DNA from 3 places in the Selenomonas sp. oral taxon 149 str. 67H29BP genome. Region 1 is predicted to be linked to each of the others. Evidence: riboswitches for the same ligand, from Rfam matches in the RefSeq annotation. Region 1 holds a riboswitch; each other region holds the start of a gene.
The links. Region 1 has a riboswitch for cobalamin ahead of HMPREF9166_RS04220 (ABC transporter substrate-binding protein). Riboswitches for the same ligand answer to the same signal wherever they lie in the genome.

Region 1 (6,451 bases):
ATATGTATTCGATCTTTAATGCACTGCACTACACAAGCTTTGCCGATACGAAGGTCGTCATTCTTGGTCAGGATCCCTACCATGGAGACGGACAGGCGCATGGGCTGTCATTTTCCGTGCAGGTCGGCGTTGATCCGCCGCCGTCGCTGCTGAATATCTACAAGGAGATGCAGGACGATCTCGGAATCGTCCCGCCCGATCACGGCTGTCTCATCCCGTGGGCGCGGCAGGGCGTGCTCCTCCTCAACACCCTTCTTACCGTGCGCGCTCATGCGGCGGCATCACACGCGGGACGCGGGTGGGAGCGGTTCACTGATACCATCATTCGCCTCCTCGGGGCACGTGAGAAACCGCTCGCCTTCATCCTCTGGGGCAGTCCTGCACGGAAGAAACGCAGCCTGATCACGAATCCGCGCCATCTCATCGTCGAGTCGCCGCATCCGAGCCCCCTCTCAGCGCACCGCGGCTTCTTCGGCAGTCATCCATTCTCGCGTGTCAACGACTTCCTCACGCGTGTGGGGGAGACGCCCATCGACTGGCAGCTCCCTCCGGCAAGTGAGATCAAGCCGTAATCTTTGATTCTTGCTGAAAGGAGATTATCATGAATGCATTACTATTGCGCGGTATCTGTGCCCTCGGCCTGCTCAGCTGCATCGGCGGCTGCGGTGCACCCGCATCGTCGTCGAGTGAGATGCCGCGTGAGATCGTGCAGGAGAACCAAGCTGCCGCAGGACAGAAGGAGATCTATCTCGCCGGCGGCTGCTTCTGGGGGACGGAACTCTACCTCAGTCTGGTGCCGGGCGTTGTCTCTGCAGAGTGCGGCTATGCAAACGGTATGAGTGCCCATCCTTCCTATGCGGAGGTATGCAGCGGCAGCGGGCATGCGGAGGCGGTTCACGTTATCTATGATCCGCACATCATTTCGCTCGATCAGCTTCTTACCGCATTTTACGACTCCATCGACCCGACGGCAGTCGATCGGCAGGGCAACGACGTCGGGCGGCAGTATCGTTCGGGCATTTACTATGTGAAGGCAGACGGCGGCAAGGATGCATCGATCATCCGTGCGTCGTTGGACGCACTGCAGAATCGTCTCGGTCAGAAGACGGCTGTCGAGATGGGACCGATCGTGAACTTTTATCGTGCAGAAGACGATCATCAGGAGTATCTCGAGAAGCATCCCAACGGTTACTGCCATATCTCCCCTGCGCTCATCGCTGCGATGCGTGAGAAACGTGCGGAAGCCGAACCGATGGGGGAGAAGAAAAACGTGCGTCATGATGAAAAGCCGACAAAGGCTGAACTCAGAGAACGTCTCACGGATCTGCAGTACGCCGTTACCCAGGAGAAGGCGACAGAGCCGCCCTTCCGCAACGAATACGATCACGAGTTCCGTGCGGGTATCTACTGTGACATCACGACGGGCGAGCCGCTTTTTGTCTCCACGGATAAATATGACTCGGGCTGCGGCTGGCCGGCGTTCTCACGTCCGATCGATGCGGCGCTGATTGCAGAGCAGGAAGATCGCTCGCACGGCATGGTGCGTACCGAGGTCACGGCAGCAGCGAGCGGCGCGCATCTCGGGCATGTATTTGACGATGGCCCCGCCGCAACGGGTGGGCTGCGCTACTGCATCAACAGTGCGTCCCTGCGGTTCATCCCGAAGGAGGACATGGAGGAGGAGGGCTATGGGGACTATCTCTATTTGCTGGAAAAATAGACTCGGAAAAATCCCAGCGTATTGAGATGATTTGTAAAATATCCCTTTGTCGTATTGACAAGCAATTCTTCCAATGTTACTATAAATGCGTTTTATGAAAACTTTATATGAAGTGGATCAGGTATCGGCGCGAACTGCCAGGTCGTTTGACAGTTTGCAGAGATATAATAGAGAATCCGGTAAGGAAACGTATTTTCCCATCAAGCCGGAGCGGTCACGCCACTGTATCAGTGAGCAACCCTGCATGGGGACATTGTCTCCGCCACTGAGGGATTTCCCTCGGGAAGGCGCAGGTGCGCGAGGAACTGGAGCCAGGAGAACTGCCTGATTGACAATCGCCGTTTGACCTGCGAGTGATAGGGATGGGGATTCCAGTGTGTCTGCGGATACAGCGTGATCCTTTGTTGTGTAAAAACCCCTTCTGTGTATGCAGGAGGGGTCTTTTGATGTGCATCTTCTCGTTTTGCGTGCAGGTTCATCGATGCAGGATGAAGAAAGGTGACGAAGAATGAAGCATGCAAAGAAACTGCAATACGCATATACCCATGCCTTCTAAGTGGCTGCTCTATGCACTCTTTGTCGCGGGCTGCCTTCTTCTCCTTGCAGGATGTGGGAACGGGGCGCGAGGAGGGGGCGATGGAGAGGTATTCTATCGCGGAACGGATGATACCGGGGCGGAGGTCGTTGTCACGGAAAGACCGCATCGGATCGTGTCACTGGGACGAGGGATGGATGAGATTCTCCTTGGGATCGCTCCGCCAGAGCAGATCGCGGGGCTCACCTCCACGGTGGATGATCCGGGAATATCCTGCATGACGGAAGAGGCACGCGCCGTATCCGTCAAACTCAAGGACAGAAGTCCGGAGCGCGTTGCGGCACTGGATCCAGATCTTGTCCTTGCGATTGACGGCATACCGAAGGAGCTGGTGGACAGCCTGCGCGATTTGGGGATTCCCGTCTTTGTCTCACGTACGCCGAATAACCTCGAGGACATCTTTGCGCGCATTGAGACGGTTGGACGCCTGATTGGACAGGAGGAAAATGCCGCCGCACGCATCGCCGAAAAACGTGCCCTTCTCGCTGATGTGGAGCGGCGCGTTGGAGACATCCCGGAGGAGGAGCGCCCCATCGTCGTTGCATTTGCGTTCAGCGGTGTGTTTGGACGCAAGGATGGGCTCTTTGACGATATGTGCCGCCGTGCCTCCCTGCGCAATGGTGTGGCGATGGCGGGGCTGACGGCGACGACTGCGGTCTCGATGGAGCAGGTGGTGGCACTCAACCCCGACGTATTCCTACTGCCGACGTGGAGTACAGAGGGGAAAACGACGGAGGAATTTCGCGAAAAACTCTGCAGAGACCCCTTGTTTATCCATGTGAAGGCCGTGCAGGAAAATCACCTCTATGTGGTTCCGGATCGGTATCGTTACAATACTTCACAGAATGCGGCAGATGCTGTCTACGCATTGGCACGCGCTGTCTATCCGGAGCGCTTTGCCGATGAAAAGTAAGGGCATCGGGGCAGTACCACTGCGCATGCTCGTCATGAGCCTTACCGGAAGTTGTAACCTTGCGTGTCGCTACTGCTATGCCGCAGCGCAGGACAGACGCACGATGACATGGGAGACGGCGCGGCGTGCCATCGACCTTGCGGCGACGGGCAAAATGCCCTTTATCCTGCAGTTCTCGGGGGGAGAACCCCTCCTTGCACTGCCGCTGCTGCGTCAGATGGCAGACTACGTGCGCAGCAAGCGTATCCCGGCACGCATGGATTTGCAGACCAACGGAACATTGCTGACCGAGGAGACGGCGACTTTTCTGCGTCGTGCGCGCATTGGGATCGGCGTCAGCCTTGACGGTAGACCTGCTGTGCACGATGCACTTCGCTGTTATCCTGACGGCAGAGGTACGGCAGCGGATGTTATCGCAGGGATTCGTCAGCTTGCGCAGTGCGGCATGGAGATCGGCCTGACCACAGTCGTCACAGCGGACAATGTTACAGAGCTTTCCGGTGTTGTCGAGATGGCATACTATCTCGGCAATGTGCGCCGTGTGGGCTTTGATCTCCTGCGGCCACAGGGGCGTGGCTCTGCCGTTCGCAGCGCACGGGCCGAGGACATGGCGCAGGCGATGGAAGCGGTTTTTGCGCTGAACCGCAAACTCGGGCGAATGATCGGCCACTCTATGGCGATTAGCCAGATGGAGCAGGCGGCGTGTCTTGCCCAGCGCACAGGCAGTGGATTTTCCCACTGTCATGCGATGAACGGGGCGGGGGTACACGTTGACGCGCTTGGAAATATCTACGCCTGTTCCTCCTTTGTCGGCGATGCGCACTTTCTGCTCGGCGATGTGGAACGTGGCATTGATGTGCAGCGCCAGAAAGAGGTGGCGCAGGAGATGCAGAATGCTATGGCGTTCTGCAGGACGTGTGTGGATTTTTCCGCCTGCGGCGGCGCGTGCTATGCACGCAGGGCTGAGCAGGGACATCCCGCCGCCTCCGATGCCGAATGTGCACTGAAGCGTGCGGCGATGAAGGAGTCGCTGAACGTAGCTGTACAATGCAATAAGAGGACAGGTCAATGAAACATAGAACAGTTTACCCGTTTACTGCAATCGTTGGGCAGAAAGAGATGAAGACGGCTCTTCTCCTCAGTATAGTCATGCCCTCTCTCGGCGGTGTGCTCATCAAGGGAGAGAAGGGAACGGCAAAATCCACTGCCGTACGCGCTGCCGCTGCGCTCCTGCCGGATCTGCACGCCGTGCGCGGCTGTGCCTGTCACTGTGATCCCGCACGCCCCGAGCTCTACTGTGATGCCTGTCAAGAGAGAAGCGCAGAGGGGAAACTGCCGCAGGAAGAAATTCCGATGTGCGTGGTGGAGCTGCCCGTCAGTGCGACGGAGGACCGCGTGGTCGGGACGCTCGACATGGAGACCGCGATCCAGCATGGACGCAAGGCGTTCGAGCCCGGCATTCTGGCGGCCGCGAACCGCAATATCCTCTATGTGGATGAGATCAACCTGCTTGAGGATCATATCGTCGATATCCTGCTCGACTCGGCTGCAATGGGCGTCAACACCGTTGAGCGCGAGGGGATTTCCTATGCGCATCCGGCACGCTTCGTTCTCATCGGTACGATGAATCCGGAGGAGGGGGATATCCGTCCGCAGCTTCTCGACCGTTTTGCGCTCTCAGTGACCGTTGCGGGGGAGCAGGATGCCGAAAGCCGCGTTGAGGTGATCCGTCGTCGGATTGCCTACGAGCGGGATGCAGATGCCTTTGCCGCGACATACGCGGCAGAGCAGGAGCAGCTGCGCACGCAGATTGTCGCAGCACGTCAGCGCGTTGCCAATGTGGCAGTGCCCGACGACATCCTTGGGCTGGCGGCGCAGGTCTCGTTGACGCTCGGCGTTGACGGGCATCGTGCCGATATTACCCTCATCAAGGCAGGGATTGCACACGCGGCACTTGCCGGACGAACTGCTGTCAACGCAGAGGACTTGCTGCGCGTCAGCCGACTTGTCCTCGCACACCGTATGCGCCGCCGTCCCTTCGAGGAAGGGGCGGTCGACTGGAGCGCGGTGGATGCGATCTTGGGAGCATCTGCGTAAACTGCATTTCGGAGGAAAGAGCTTGAACACCCCGCATTATCCACTGACTGCTGTGGTCGGGCAGGAGCACGCGAAACGCGCACTTGCGGCTGTACTGGTGAACCCGCTTGCCGGCGCCCTCCTGATCTCCGGTACGAGTGGAACGGCAAAATCCGTTCTTGTCCGTGCGGCAGCCCCCTTTACGGTGACGGGACGCATGGCGGAACTGCCGCTCGGTGCGTCGGAGGATATGATCTTCGGCACGATCGACATAGAGGCTGCCCTGCAGCAGGGAGAACGGCGTCTGCGGCATGGGCTTCTTCATCGTGCGCGTAATACCTTCCTCTATATGGACGAGGTGAATCTCCTGCGCGAGGACATTCTGTCCACGGTTCTGAAATGTGCCGAGGATCGATTCTTTCGCCTTGAGCGGGATGGGCTTTCATTTACCGAAGAAGTTTCCTATACGCCTGTCGGCACGATGGATCCCGCCGAGGGGACGCTCCGCCCCACCCTGCTGGATGCCTTCGGGCTTTTTGTGTCGATGGAGGATGTGACTGACCCTGCACAACGCAGGGAGATCGCCGCACGGGTACTCACCTTTGAGCGTGACCCGGCGGCGTTTCGTGCGTCCTATGCCGCACAGGAGGAGGATTTTGCAGCCTCGATTTGCCGTGCACGTGGCCTCCTGCCGCGCGTGGCAGTGCCGTCTGCTATTCTGCACTTTGCGGCCGCCTGCGTCCTGCGTGCGCACTGTGTCGGAAACCATGCGGAGATCTATCTCATCGAGGCAGCGCGTGCGCTTGCAGCACTCGCGGGCAGGGCATTCATTATGCCCGTGGATGTGGAGGAGGCGGCGGAGTTCGTACTCGTGCATCGGATGAACCGCTCGCAGGAGGAACAGCAGCCACCGCCTGACAACGCGAATGTGCCGGAGCAGGGCAATAGCGATGTACCGGATGACGCGCAGGATCCGCTTCCACCGCAGGATGAGACGGATGATGCACCGCCCTCGGAGGAGGATACTTCCAGCGGCGACGCGGAGGATTGCATTGCCGCCCCACTCGAAGGGATCATGGCGCGCCTCTCGCTTCTTTCCATGACGATGCGTGCACAGGGCGGAAAGAGCGGCAAGCGTGACATCCTC
Region 2 (6,451 bases), 580 kb from region 1:
CCTCGGCGCGTTCCTCCTTGCCGAACACCTGACCGATGACGCGGATGCCCTGCTGAACATCCTCCAACGTACCGTACTTCAGCGCAATCGTGGGGACCTTCAGCTTCTCGAGCTGCGCAATCTCATCCTCCTGATAGTTCCAGACGATGATGGCGCTTGGGTTCAGCTTGCCGAGTTCCTCCATGTGGATGGAAAAGTCCTGCCCGACAAAGTCTGTTGCGGCATTCGCCATCCCCGGCGCAAGCACCTTGAGCATGGACTTCTCATACGACGCCTTCGCCGACGGGTGCATGCCCGCAATGCGGTCGGCCGAACCGTCTACCGCAAAGGCAACAGATGCCCACGGAATCGGCACAACGGCGATGCTCTTGACCTCTCCCGGCAAATGCACCTCGCGTCCGGTCGTGTCCGTCACAACCCGCTCCGCCTTGGGCGCGGCGGCCTCTTGCGATCCGCATCCTGCGAGCACGGAGCAGAGAAGCATCAGCGCTGCAAGAAAACCGAATGAAAAACGATGTGTCATCATGTCCTCCTATTTCTGCCTACACTTAAATATCCGCCCGAGATTATCAATTGACGGAAAGGTTATCATAGTCTTTAATCGAATGCAATTGAATAAATTCGAAACAACACTTCAATATTTTCGAATGATTATTGTTTCAGAAGTGCCTGTAATAGCGAAGTGAAGTCCGCGCCAAGTACACCACTTCCCTCTCCTGCAGCATCTCTGCCCGAAAGCAGCCCCGACGGCAGCGGAACAATACGCTTCTCCCCCATCACAGGCAGCAGCGCAGGATCGGCAATGACAGCATCTGCCGCATTCCATGCAGACTGCAGGTCTGCAGCCGTACGGAAGACGAGCACGTCGGTATCGGCTGCCTGCCGATAAAGTACTGCTGTCTCCTCTCCCCACGCATAGGCTGCGCTGTGGATATTGCAAAACCCATATGAACGAAGCAGATAAGCAATGGCTACGGCAGCAATCGGATCGGCGATGATGAGGATCTTATCCGCACGCATATCTCCCGCTGTCTGCTCCGCAAATGTGCCCTCTGAGGGCAAACCGAGCGCCGCAGCGATCTCAGCCCGCCAGGCCGTCCGGCCGGCATCCCCGAGCGGCAGGCTGCGGACAACGGGCACACCGCACTCCCTGTGCAGCCATTCCGCCGCAGACACACCGGCAACAGATACCAGCCAGACCAGCGCAGGGCGTTCGGTCAGTGCATCGCGTCCTGCAATGCACACATTGCAGCCGTACGCAGTGAGAAAATCAATCGGGGCATCCAGCTGCGCCATATCGCCGAACAGCAGCGGACTGTACCCGAGGATGAGAGCTGTCCGTCCCGCCTCCCGCCATCCGTCGGCCGCCTCCTGCACAAGACGAAGTGCCGCCTCTGCAGCACCGTACACGGCATCATGAAAGTCGTCCGTCGGTGAGGCACATGCGCGGCAGCCATGTTCCTCCGCCGCCTGCAGAACAGGCGTCGTCTCCATCGCCATAAACGCGGGCACCGGCGAACTGAGGAGATGCACCATGCGGTACGCGCCCTCTGCCGCAAGCGCACCGGTCTCTGCGGCAGCAGTCTCCTCCATGCCGAAGATGTAGTCCTCTGCCTGCGGTATGAGCGCATAGATATCGCTGCGCCCCGGCATGAGATCCATGCGTGCGAGCGCATTGCGGCAGCCCGACGGCGTGACAAGGACATGCGCCGAGCCCTCTTCCCGCAGGAAATCCGCCACGCCTGCCGTATCGCTCATCGGCGGCGGCAGCTGGGCTGATGCCGTGACCGCCCCCTCCTCCGGCGGCAGTGCGGCGAGGATCTCCTCTGCAGTCTCGTGACGGATGCCATCCGCCTTTGCCAGAGGCCCGCGAAAGAAACAGCGCACGATGCAGCCCGTCTCCGCAGAAAGTGTGCGCTCGATGTCTGAAAAATCTGGGCGTGTGAGGATGTCGAGGCAGGAGAGATAGATCACGACCGCGCGTGTGCCAGGAAGGCGTGCGGCATCCCGCACCGCATCTCGGATCGCTTCCTCCGCCGTTCCGAGCACATAATCCTCTGCCCGCACGGCAGCATAGCGGAACTGCCCGAGTGCTCCGATCTGCCGTGCGCGCCGGTAAATGGAGCGAAAACAGATGAGTGCCCCTGCCGCAACGACGACGAGATCGCGTCGTGCCCACAGTCTGTCGAGGCTCGTATCAAAGTCTTTAATGTCCTCAGCGACGATTGGCTGCATCCGCATCCTCCCCGTAACGCAGCAGTGCCTCCCCACCCGAGAGTCCACTCTCTTCCTCAAGGATTTCGAGAAAAAGATTCATTGCAGGGCTGCGCCATTTATTCCGATGAACCCCGTAGTATGACGTGACAGTCATCGGATCCGACTGCGCGGCAGACAGCCGGCCGAGAGCCATGCGCTCCCGCACCGCATGATCCGGCAGTAGCGCAATCCCCATATCGTTCTCAACCAGATTGATGATGGTCTGCGTGCTTCGCAGCTCAATCATATTCGTAAACGAGATCCCCCGCTGCCGCAGATAGTCATCTGCCATCTGCCGAATCTCACCCGGATGCGGCATCGTGATCAGCGGCATCTCGTTGATCTCCATCTCCCGCTCACGAAAGTTCGGGCACCATACAGCCGCATCAACCGAGGTGTAGAAATGCACGGGATTTTCCTCAAACATCCAGAATGCGAGACTTTCCTTATCTCTTTCCTGAATCGTGTACGCGAGACCGACATCGATCTTCCCTTCACTGAGTGACGCAACAACATCACGGCTCGTGAGTGAACGCAGGCGCAGATCGACGCGCGGTGCATGTGCATGAAGATGTTGGAGCAGTGGGGGCAGACGGAAGCAGAGCAGCGACTCCGGCGCACCTACCGTGAGTGTCCCCTGATAGGCGGCAATGCCGTATTGAAAGCTTTTGATCTTCTTCACCGCAGCAAGCACCTCGTCCACATATGGAATCAGTGCCTCGCCCGCCTTTGTCAGGATCATGCGCCGCCCACTTTTCTCAAAAAGCGGTACCCCCACGAGCTTTTCCAGCTGCGCAACGTGGAATGTAATCGTTGATGGTGTGTAGCTGAGGAGACGTGCCGCCTTTGTAAAGCTGCCCGTGCGTACAATTGTCTTGAACGTCGTGAATATCTTTAGCTCCATCCGTATCTATCCTTATTGGCAAGTACGAAATACTCAAAAAAATGTAGAGAAGAACTCGTTCATTGTAAAATGAAATTGGACACATAAAAAGTCGAACATACAAAATTGCCGCAACAAAACACCTTTGCCAAGGCCGGTATATTCGACGCTCATTCTACCATAAAACACCGCGTATTCAAACATCTAAACGTCAATCAGCGCGTACAGTCAAGCCGATGATTCGACTCCTTCCGCCTCTCTCTTGACAATAGGCAGAAGCAGTGATATTCTTCCTCACGGAAGCCATCATCACGACAAACAGCATACTGATGAATCAGGTGTCGCAAGACTCAATAGAGAAGCCGGAAGAGCCGGCGCGGTCCCGCCACTGTGTCAGCGAGCGAATCTGCAGGAAACGTCACTGAGGAAACTTTGGAAGGCGCAGAGGAGCGATGAACTGGAGCCAGGAGAACTGCCTGATCGACGATCACCGTCTGACCTGCGAGCGACGGGAAGGGGATCTGTGTCTTGCGCTGGATCGATCCGCATCTTTGCGGTGACCTTTCGACGGCGGTTTTATGCGCTGTGACGCTGCACGCGGCAAGGCAAGGATATTTTGCAGTCTCTTCTCTCATTTGCAGAAAGGGGCTGCTTTTATTTGTGAACGTTCAGGACGCAGAACTGCCCTCTTCCCGCCGGCCTCGGACGTATGCTCTGCAAATCTACAGCTTCCATGGGCGTCGCAGGAAATGCTTTCGGCAAAAGGGGACTGCGGCGGAGAACTCATATTTTTGATGGGGTGAACACATGAACACGAAGAGAAGAAATGCACTCATCACGATCGGCGTCGGACTCATCCTATGGTTCCTGCCGGTTCCTGACGGAGTCACACCACTTGCCTGGCATTTGCTTGCGGTCTTTATCGCGACAGTGCTGGGCTTTATCCTGCATCCGCTGCCGATCGGCGCGGTGGCCTTCATCGCGATTTCCTTCTCCGCATGGGCAGGCCTGCTAAAGACGTCCGATGCCTTGGCAGGCTACGGCAACAGCACGATCTGGCTGATCGTCTGTGCGTTCCTCTATTCCCGCGGCTTCATCAAGAGCGGACTCGGCAAACGCATCGCTTTCCGCATCATCGAGGCAATCGGCAAGAGCGCGTTGTCGCTCGGCTATGCCATCGCCCTGAGCGAGCTTGTGATCTCGCCCGCAACGCCCTCGGCCACAGCGCGCGGCGGCGGCATTCTCTATCCAATCGTGCGTTCACTCGCGGAGGCTCTAGGCTCAAAACCCGGTGAGAGCGCACGCCGCATCGGCACCTACCTCATGCAGGTCGGCTACCATACAGACGCCGTGACCTGCACGATGTTCGTGACCTCGATGGCGGGCAACCCGCTCTGCGTGGCGCTCGCCGAGAAGACGCTGGGCGTTCAGGTCACGTGGATGGGCTGGGCGAGCGCTGCAATTGTGCCGGGACTCATCGCGCTCCTGCTCGTCCCCTATGTCATGATGAAACTTTCGCCGCCCGAACTCGTGCGTATTCCCGACGCCAAGGATCTGGCACAGCGTGAGCTTTACGAAATGGGGCCGATGAGCCTTGCGGAAAAGGGACTTTCCGTCATCTTCGTCGTCTCTCTCGCACTCTGGGCAAGCTCCGGCCTCACGAACATCGACGCGACACCCGTTGCCATGGGCGCAGTCTGCCTCATGCTGATACTCGACATCATCAACTGGCAGGACGTCATCCAGGAAAAGGGTGCATGGGACGCGATGTTCTGGATGGGCTCTTTGATGACACTCGCTTCGGCTCTCGCAAAATCGGGCATCATCACATGGATCGCCAATGGTGCGGGCGCGGCGATTTCCTCGCTCGGCTTCGGTTGGCTTATTTCCTGCCTCATCATCCTGCTCTTCTACACCTACATCCACTACGCCTTCGCCAGTGTCACGGCACGCATCAGTGCCCTCTATGCGGCATTCATCGCTGTCAGCGTCAGCGTCGGTGCACCGCCCCTTTTGGTCGCCATCATCTTCGGCATCTTCGCCGATGTGCCGATCTCCCTCACGCATTACGGCAACGGCTGCGCCCCGATCTACTTTGGCGGAGGCTATGTCTCGCAAAGCGAATGGTGGAAGAACGGCTTCATCATGACGACCATTACGACGCTGATCTACCTAACAATCGGCGCGGCATGGTGGAAAGTCCTGGGCCTTTGGTAAATAGTAAATCACTGGCAGCCCCCTACGTGGGGGCTTTTTATATACCATTCTCCCCTCCCTCGTTGCCCGTAAACAGGACGACAAACTCTTTTAGGCTCCCTGAGTCTGTCATAATATCCTCTTGTAACTGATTCTTGATATAATTCCAGAATAAGAGAATTATGACTTAGTGTAGGGGAAAATGGCTAATGATTCTTTGCAAAACTACAAGAGATCCCAAACGCTAGTACAGTGACTGGGATCTCTTGTATGATAGAGTTTTTCTTCGTTCAGACGTACGGACGGACATCCTATTTTCCTGTGATAGGTTGACCTTCATCAAATCGCTCTGCCATATGCTTGTAATGAAGTACAGCTGACTAAGCAGTATGAACTATCACAGCTGTCAGTACGAATTGCCATTTTCATAGGTTTCCTCCATATTTCCGGTTTTTGGATTGAACCCATCTATAAATAGCTCTGCACCATGTGCCAACAACAATTCTTTTTGTTCCTCGTTGTATTTTTCTCCTACAACAGACAGCTCATCATAAACCATGCTTAACGCCGATGACCGAATATGCCACTCATCCTTCGTACTGCACATAGAATCGAAATCCGTATTGTAATTAGGGTCAGCCCCTCTGCTTAGTAAAAATTCCATAATACGAGCGTCTGGAATATATACCGATTCGCATAGCGGAGTACACAGACACCCAAATCCGTATAAATTGATATCAGCCCCATGCTCGAGAAGGTAATCAACGCACTTCTGCATCTGGGAAATTTTTCGTTCCACATCGTCCATGGATTTCCTAGGATCACATTCATCCAAATAATCATCTGCGACAGCCTCAACACATTTATAGACCGGAGTCCCACCGTCTTGGTCTATCGCCAGTACATCTGCACCGGCTTCTATTGCAATCCGTATGGCATCTATGTCGAGATTATCACAGGCCTTAAATAGTGATATATCCTTCTCTGTAAAGCGATTTATCTTCTCGCCGTGTAGTAGCTCCATATCCTTGAGAGAAAGCGTCGTAAAATAATCCTTGATTTCGTCCCATCCATAAGAAATGTCCTTTCGTTTATATCTGTTCCAGCTGAGCAAAT
Region 3 (6,451 bases), 230 kb from region 1:
TCGCCGAGCTTATCCTGCCCGATGCTGACAACGGTATCACCGTCCCAGCTCTGCCGCGTCGTGACCGTATCGGTGTATACGGCATTGTCTTTCCAGACGGCATTCTCATTGCGTGTCGCTGCGGTCGTCGTTCCGCCCAGTTCCGGCGGCAGCGTCATGACGACGGATGCCGTCGTGCCGTAGACCCAGTCCGGCTCGATCATCGTGATCTTGTTGAAGCGGCTGAATGCCTTGTTCTCGGAGAAATCCTTCGCCTGCCATATATGTTTCGCCGCATCATCGCCGTCCGTATAGGCCTGCAGAGTATCGCCAAGCTCCAGCCAGAGACGCTTCGTATAGTATTCGGCGTTGAGCTTGCCGAACCATCCCTCCTGTTCGTGCGCAACGGCAATCTCCGTCCAATCGTCGGGATGTTCCGACATCAGATTGGACATGGTCGTCTGGTAGACATGCGCATTGATCTGGCTGCCGCTTGGGCTGAGATTGTACGTCATGACGTAGGCAGTGCCGTTCGGCAGGATCTTCAGATCGCGCATATCCTCGCCGGTTCCCTTGACATGCTCTGGAATAGAAGCGCGGCGCTGCTCCGTGCCCAGGATGCGCCCCGTATTCTGATCGATCTTGGCGATGTTGAGCGCCGTATAGTGGGTATTGCCCGTCCCGTTATAGTGCTGATAGCCGCCGATGCAGGAAATGAGGATATGGTCGTTGAACTTATTGAGTCTGCCCTGATCGATGTTGCGGCTGATGCGCGTATAGCTGCCGAACTTCAGGGTGCCGTCGTCCTGGATGTCGTACTGCATCAGGAAGCCGTCATCGTAGGGATCATAGCCCCCAAGCGGATTGACGGACGCCGCCACATAGAGCCTGCGCCCCTCGACGAGCAGCGCCTCACCGTGCACCTGTGCTTTTGCAGGGTCACCCGTGTAGGTTTTGTCTTTCTCGCCCTTTGAATCTTCGTCGAGGTTTTTGAACGTCTCGGTGAAGTTGTAGCCGCAGTACTGCTTGATGTCATTCTTGAGGTTGACAACAGCTCTTTTGTTTTCCATCAATCGCTTGCCGTTTTGGCGCACGACACCGATCTGCCCGAGATCATAGCCGGTCATATAAATATATTCATCGCTGCCTGCCGCCGCATGCATATTCGGTACATCTGCCGTCTTTCCGCTCGCCACGCTCGCCGCCGCACCAGCAGAATTTGGATCGATGAGTTTCGTCCCTTCCAGTTCCGTCGTGCTATAGGTGTATTGACGCAGCAAGACCATACTCTTGCCTTTCTGATGGAAGCCAAAGGATGCGGGATCGCGGTTGAGGTTTTTCAGCACGCCGACCTGGGGATCGGCATCCACCTGCGTCGTCACTCGGGAACCAGTCACGGTCCCCATCTCGCTGTTTCCGTAGTCCGATGGGACGGTCGAGACGAGGTTTGCCGCACTTGCAGTCGAAGCACAGAGCAGTCCGCCCATAATGAGAACAGAAAGCCGCATACGCTGCACTTTACCAAAATGCGATTTCATAATGCTCCTCCTTTTATCGGTGATTCTTTAGAACTCATAGCGGAAGCTCATATAGTAAGTGCGTCCCTGCAGCGGATACTCGATATTTACCCAACTGGGTTCGCTTAAGTAACGCTGCACGCTGTGCACCTTTAGCTTCGACGCTGCATCGAACACGTCATTGCAGCCAATCGACAGCGTCATATCCTTGCGCGGCGACCACTTGAATCCCAAGTTGATTGTTTTCAACGCCGCTCTCGGCCTGCCGGCAAGTTCCTTTTCCACAGGATCCCTGACCTGCGGGATGGCATAGTGCGTGTAGTACTGCGAAACATAGTGTCCCTCACCGAAGAAGAGCCACTTCTCCGTCGGACGATAGGTCAGTCGGAGATTGCCTTCCCACTTCGGTTGATAGGTTGGGCGCACCTCGAACCAATCATAATGGACGCCCGGGGAGGAGTCCCTGCGCTGCGCCGCTATATTGAGGTACGTGCCTTCGAGGTCGAGATCGAATTTCTTCCAGTGGAAATTCGTCTGCAGCTCAATGCCGTGCGCCTTCCCGCGCATATCGTTGAAGTACGAGCTGTAGTTGAGTCCTGCACGGTAGAGGTAGAGCATGCGCTGTGTATCGCGCCAGAAATATGTGAGCGTCGTTCGATTATCTGCCCCAAGGAACTTGCCGTCCCAAATGGCACTGAGATCAAACTGCTTGCCATACTCGGGCTGTGGAAATTTCGCGCCGCTCCCCTTGTAATCCATTGGAGCCGGCATGATTCCTGCGCCGTCACCTGCGATTTCGTACATATTGAGCAGGCGGAAGTAGGTGCCGCCCGTCATACGCATCGTAAAGTGGTTGTTGAATTCTTTTTTTAATGCGAGCTGCCATGTCACCTTGGAATCCACCTGACTGTCCTCCGGGTGAACCCAGCGATATGTTTTGAGTGGATTGAATCGACCGAACTGACTGTATCCTATAATCTGTGAACGATTGTAGCGGATGGCAGGCGTCAGCTGCCATGAACGCTTCTTGTCAAGCGTAATTGTATCCTGCAGCTGCAAGTTAAAGATATTTTGATCGAACTGGTTGCGCATCTGTGCCCAGAGATTGCCGATACCCGCCTGCACGTCATCGATGACCTCATTAAGCCCATCGCCGTCAATATTCATGCGCTCGTGAGAGTAATTCATCTGGAAGTCGAGCATATTGTTCTTGCTGAGCTGATAGGTACCGTCCACCTGTACATTGTATTTCTTCGAGCGATAGCGGCTCCACTCCCGCATGGGAATCTTAATCATGTATCGCAGACCGTCGTGAATATTCTCGGCGCGGTAGTCCTTGCTCTGGGTGAGGTAGTCGACCATCCAGCCCCATTCATAGTTCTTTCCTATATAGCGGCGCTGTACGAGCAGCTCCTTTGCACTGATTTTTTGATGCCGCTTGTCGTATTTATAGAGATCGTATTTATCAACGAGAAGCCCCGGCTGAATCATATCGAAATAACTTCGATAATCGACCCAGAGACTGTCGGGCAGATGCCGATCGACAGTCTTGTATGTTCCCTTGATCATCCAATCGTCATTCTGCCATTTGACAAGCAGATCCGAATTGCTGTAGTCATTGTATTGCCGCCGGCGGTGCGGATCATCCGCAGCAGTAACCAACCGGCCCCCATTGTCCTCCAGCCACTGGATGCAATCATCTACATTCTGCTGCCATGCTCCGGCGCCATGTGCGATATCAAACGCGGCTTTCCCTGCTGGTGTCATAGCGAGGTAGCCTTGGAGTTCTGTCCGTGTCGCAACGATCTGTCGTCCAATGTCGGTATTTGTATAGAACTGCTCCGCCGCATAGCTGCGGTAGGGGAAGTCACCATCACGCGATTCGTGATTGTAGCCAAAAAGCAGGCTGCCAGCACCTAGGGGGGCTGTGATCTCAACGGAGGCTTTTTTCCCGCCGAAGGAGCTCGGTCCAATCTCGGCGGATCCATGTGCGCCCGTCGGTTTCTTCGTCACGACGTTGATGATGCCGCCGATGAAGGTGCCCGCAAAGCGAGCCGGGATGTAGCCGCGGTAGACCTCGATGCGCTCGATATTGCTGACGGGGATCGTCGAGATATCGACCGCCGCATCGCCGCCGAGGTTCGTCAGCACGCCGTCGACGAATACGCCGACCTGTGCTGCCGTCGAGCCACGTACGGTGACCGTCGTATACTGCCCCTTGCCCTGCACCTCGCGTACATGCACGCCGGGAACCATCTTGAGAAAGTCAGGCAGTGTCTTTTGTTCGCCCTTGAACTCCTCTGGGCGTATAATGGTCACGGTGCCGGGGGAGAGAATATCTTCCCATGTGGGACGCTTCGCCTCGACGGTGATATCAGAAGTGCTATATTTCAACGGAGGACTCGATGATGTCGGCTCCATCTGAACCATGGCAGATGCCTGTTCTTCTTCCCCGCCAGTATCAGTTGCGGTACCTCTTGCTGCGGCAATCATCGGATGATGCAGCGCACCAGACAACAGCATACCCATAACGCCCAACACAAGCCGTCTTTGTTTCCGTCGAGACAACATAGATTATCCTCATTTCTGTAGAATTACCAAAATAAATAATCCCGTCATTATATTCAGTCAATAGTATAGAACATACTGGACTCTCCTTTCAAAAAAATACCGCCTTCTGAACGAAGGCGGTCATATCATTTCAAAAAGGCGGCAGAACAAACCTGCCGAAGATACTCTGCTTCACAAAGAAGCAGAGATGATCCCCTTCCCATCGCTCGCAGGTACCGATTCCGAACAACGTCCGAATCGACGGTGATGTTAAAGCAGGCAATTCTCCTGGCTCAGATTCCTCACCCTGTCAAACCTTCCCAGAATTTCTTCCAGTGGCATACGATGACGGGGCTCCTCTTACAGTGGCGGGACCGCTTCGGCTTATACCGAATTCCTTATTAAGTCTTTCGACACCTGTTTCCTTACAATATGAATTTTTTCACTCTTATGATATTACAAATTAGTTTATTTTGTCAATAATATAAAAGAATCTTTTTATAGTTCTATGTGATAAAACTATATCTATTATATCCCTGCGTAGCTGCGCTGACGCATCGACTCATAGAGGATCGCTGTGGCGGCCGAGGCGACGTTGAGCGACTCCGCCTGCCCACACATTGGGACGTAGAGGTGCTGACACGCGCCCAAGAGGCGCTCCGATACACCGTTTGCCTCGTTGCCGAGGACGACAATCGTGGGGCGGCACAGATCCGCTGCAAAATGCGTCACAGCATCGGCGTCGCACGCAGCCGCATAGAGATATAGGCTTTGCTCCTGTGCGAAACGCAGGAGTTCCTCATCATCGACGCCGCTGATAAAGGGAACGTAAAACAGAGAGCCCATCGTTGCACGGACGACCTTGCTGCTGTATACATCCGCACAGCCGCGCAGGAGTATCACGCCCGCTGCGCCCGCTGCATCTGCCGTGCGCAGAATCATGCCGACGTTGCCGGGATCCTGCACACGATCAAGAGCCAGATAAAACGGTACTTTCTCCGCCGCGTGTACGAGATCGGTCAATGATCTGCGGGGGGGACGCTGCATCAGCAGCAGGATTCCCTGCGGCGCGTCCGTCTCCGCGCAGGCGGCAAAGAGCCGCGGCGGGACACAGTTAACCGGCACGCCGCGCAGATGCAGCTGCTCTGCCAGTATGGCAGCTCGCTCCGCTGCCAAGGCACGCTCCGTCAATACGGCGTGTAGGATCTGTCCGTCTGAGCGCGCTGCCATCTCGGCAAGGCGCAGTCCCTCCACCAAGAATACATTTTCCTTGGCGGCGCGGCGCGAACTTCGTACCAGCACGGAGAGGCGGCGGATGAGTGGGTTCTCCGCACTCGTGATTGTCTCGATCTTTTTCATCGTATAAAAAGAGCCTGATGAATCCGATGACTCATCAGGCTGCTCCCATCTTACTGATTTTCCTTTGCGACGTTCACAAGCTGCGTGAATGCCGCTGCATCGGCAATGGCGAGATCAGCAAGCATCTTGCGGTTGACCTCGACCCCTGCATTCGTCAGACCCGCGATAAAGCGGCTGTACGAGATGCCGTTCGCACGCACTGCTGCATTGATGCGTGCGATCCAGAGACGACGGAACGTGCCCTTCTTTGCACGACGGTCACGGCGCGCATAGTAAAGCGCCTTCATGACGGTCTCGTTTGCCTTCTTGAACTGCTTGCTGCGCGAGCCGCGATAGCCCTTGGCAAGCTTCAAAATCTTCTTATGACGACGGTGTGCCGTAACACCGCTCTTTACTCTTGGCATAGCAATTCCTCCTGTTTCCTACCCACGTAGGGTTCTCTTCATTGCCCCGTTTATGCGTAGGGGAGCATCTTGCGGATGCGCTTGTAGTCCGAATTGTCAGCAAGTGCTGCCTTGCGCAGGTTGCGCTTGCGCTTCGGCGTCTTCTTCTCCAGAATATGTCTCTTGTACGCCTTGTTACGGCGGAATTCTCCGCTCCCTGTTACGGTGAAGCGCTTTGCTGCAGCGCGGCGCGTTTTAATCTTCGGCATCGCCATTTCCTCCTTTATCTTCCTGCTTCGCGGGTTTTGCCGCCTTGGCGGGCTTCTGCACCTTCGGCGAAAGAATCATCGTCATATTCTTTCCCTCGAGCTTCGCACCGCGTTCGATCGACACGAGATCGCCCAGCCGTTCGGAGACGCGGTCGAGAACCACGCGCCCGAGTTCCGGATGGGAGAGCTCACGCCCACGGAACATGATCGTCACCTTGACCTTGTTGCCCTCTTCGACGAAGCGGAGCGCATTCTTCAGCTTGACATTAAAGTCATGCTCGTCGATGTTCGGACGCAGCTTGACTTCCTTGATGCTGATGGTCTTTTGCTTCTTCTTCGCTTCTTTCTCACGTTTCTGCTGCTCATAGCGGAACTTTCCAAAGTCCATGATGCG

Region 2: it holds a riboswitch for cobalamin, as region 1 does, so the genes downstream of both, HMPREF9166_RS01450 (DASS family sodium-coupled anion symporter) here and HMPREF9166_RS04220 (ABC transporter substrate-binding protein) in region 1, are expected to answer to the same signal.
Region 3: it holds a riboswitch for cobalamin, as region 1 does, so the genes downstream of both, HMPREF9166_RS03175 (TonB-dependent receptor) here and HMPREF9166_RS04220 (ABC transporter substrate-binding protein) in region 1, are expected to answer to the same signal.

Annotation. Positions count from the first base shown of each region.
Region 1 is NZ_GL397087.1:881,610-888,060, reverse strand. Features, by position in the region: gene HMPREF9166_RS04230 (uracil-DNA glycosylase) at 1-572, shown strand, start outside; gene msrB (peptide-methionine (R)-S-oxide reductase MsrB) at 602-1,720, shown strand; cobalamin riboswitch at 1,823-2,063, shown strand; gene HMPREF9166_RS04220 (ABC transporter substrate-binding protein) at 2,266-3,228, shown strand; gene HMPREF9166_RS04215 (radical SAM/SPASM domain-containing protein) at 3,218-4,300, shown strand; gene HMPREF9166_RS04210 (ATP-binding protein) at 4,297-5,325, shown strand; gene HMPREF9166_RS04205 (VWA domain-containing protein) at 5,348-6,451, shown strand, end outside.
Region 2 is NZ_GL397087.1:299,393-305,843, forward strand. Features, by position in the region: gene HMPREF9166_RS01435 (ABC transporter substrate-binding protein) at 1-526, opposite strand, end outside; gene HMPREF9166_RS01440 (hypothetical protein) at 652-2,241, opposite strand; gene HMPREF9166_RS01445 (LysR family transcriptional regulator) at 2,216-3,160, opposite strand; cobalamin riboswitch at 3,459-3,634, shown strand; gene HMPREF9166_RS01450 (DASS family sodium-coupled anion symporter) at 3,947-5,356, shown strand; gene HMPREF9166_RS01455 (ankyrin repeat domain-containing protein) at 5,742-6,451, opposite strand, start outside.
Region 3 is NZ_GL397087.1:654,255-660,705, forward strand. Features, by position in the region: gene HMPREF9166_RS03170 (autotransporter outer membrane beta-barrel domain-containing protein) at 1-1,517, opposite strand, end outside; gene HMPREF9166_RS03175 (TonB-dependent receptor) at 1,545-4,025, opposite strand; cobalamin riboswitch at 4,307-4,482, opposite strand; gene HMPREF9166_RS03180 (RNA methyltransferase) at 4,575-5,405, opposite strand; gene rplT (50S ribosomal protein L20) at 5,456-5,809, opposite strand; gene rpmI (50S ribosomal protein L35) at 5,860-6,057, opposite strand; gene infC (translation initiation factor IF-3) at 6,044-6,451, opposite strand, start outside.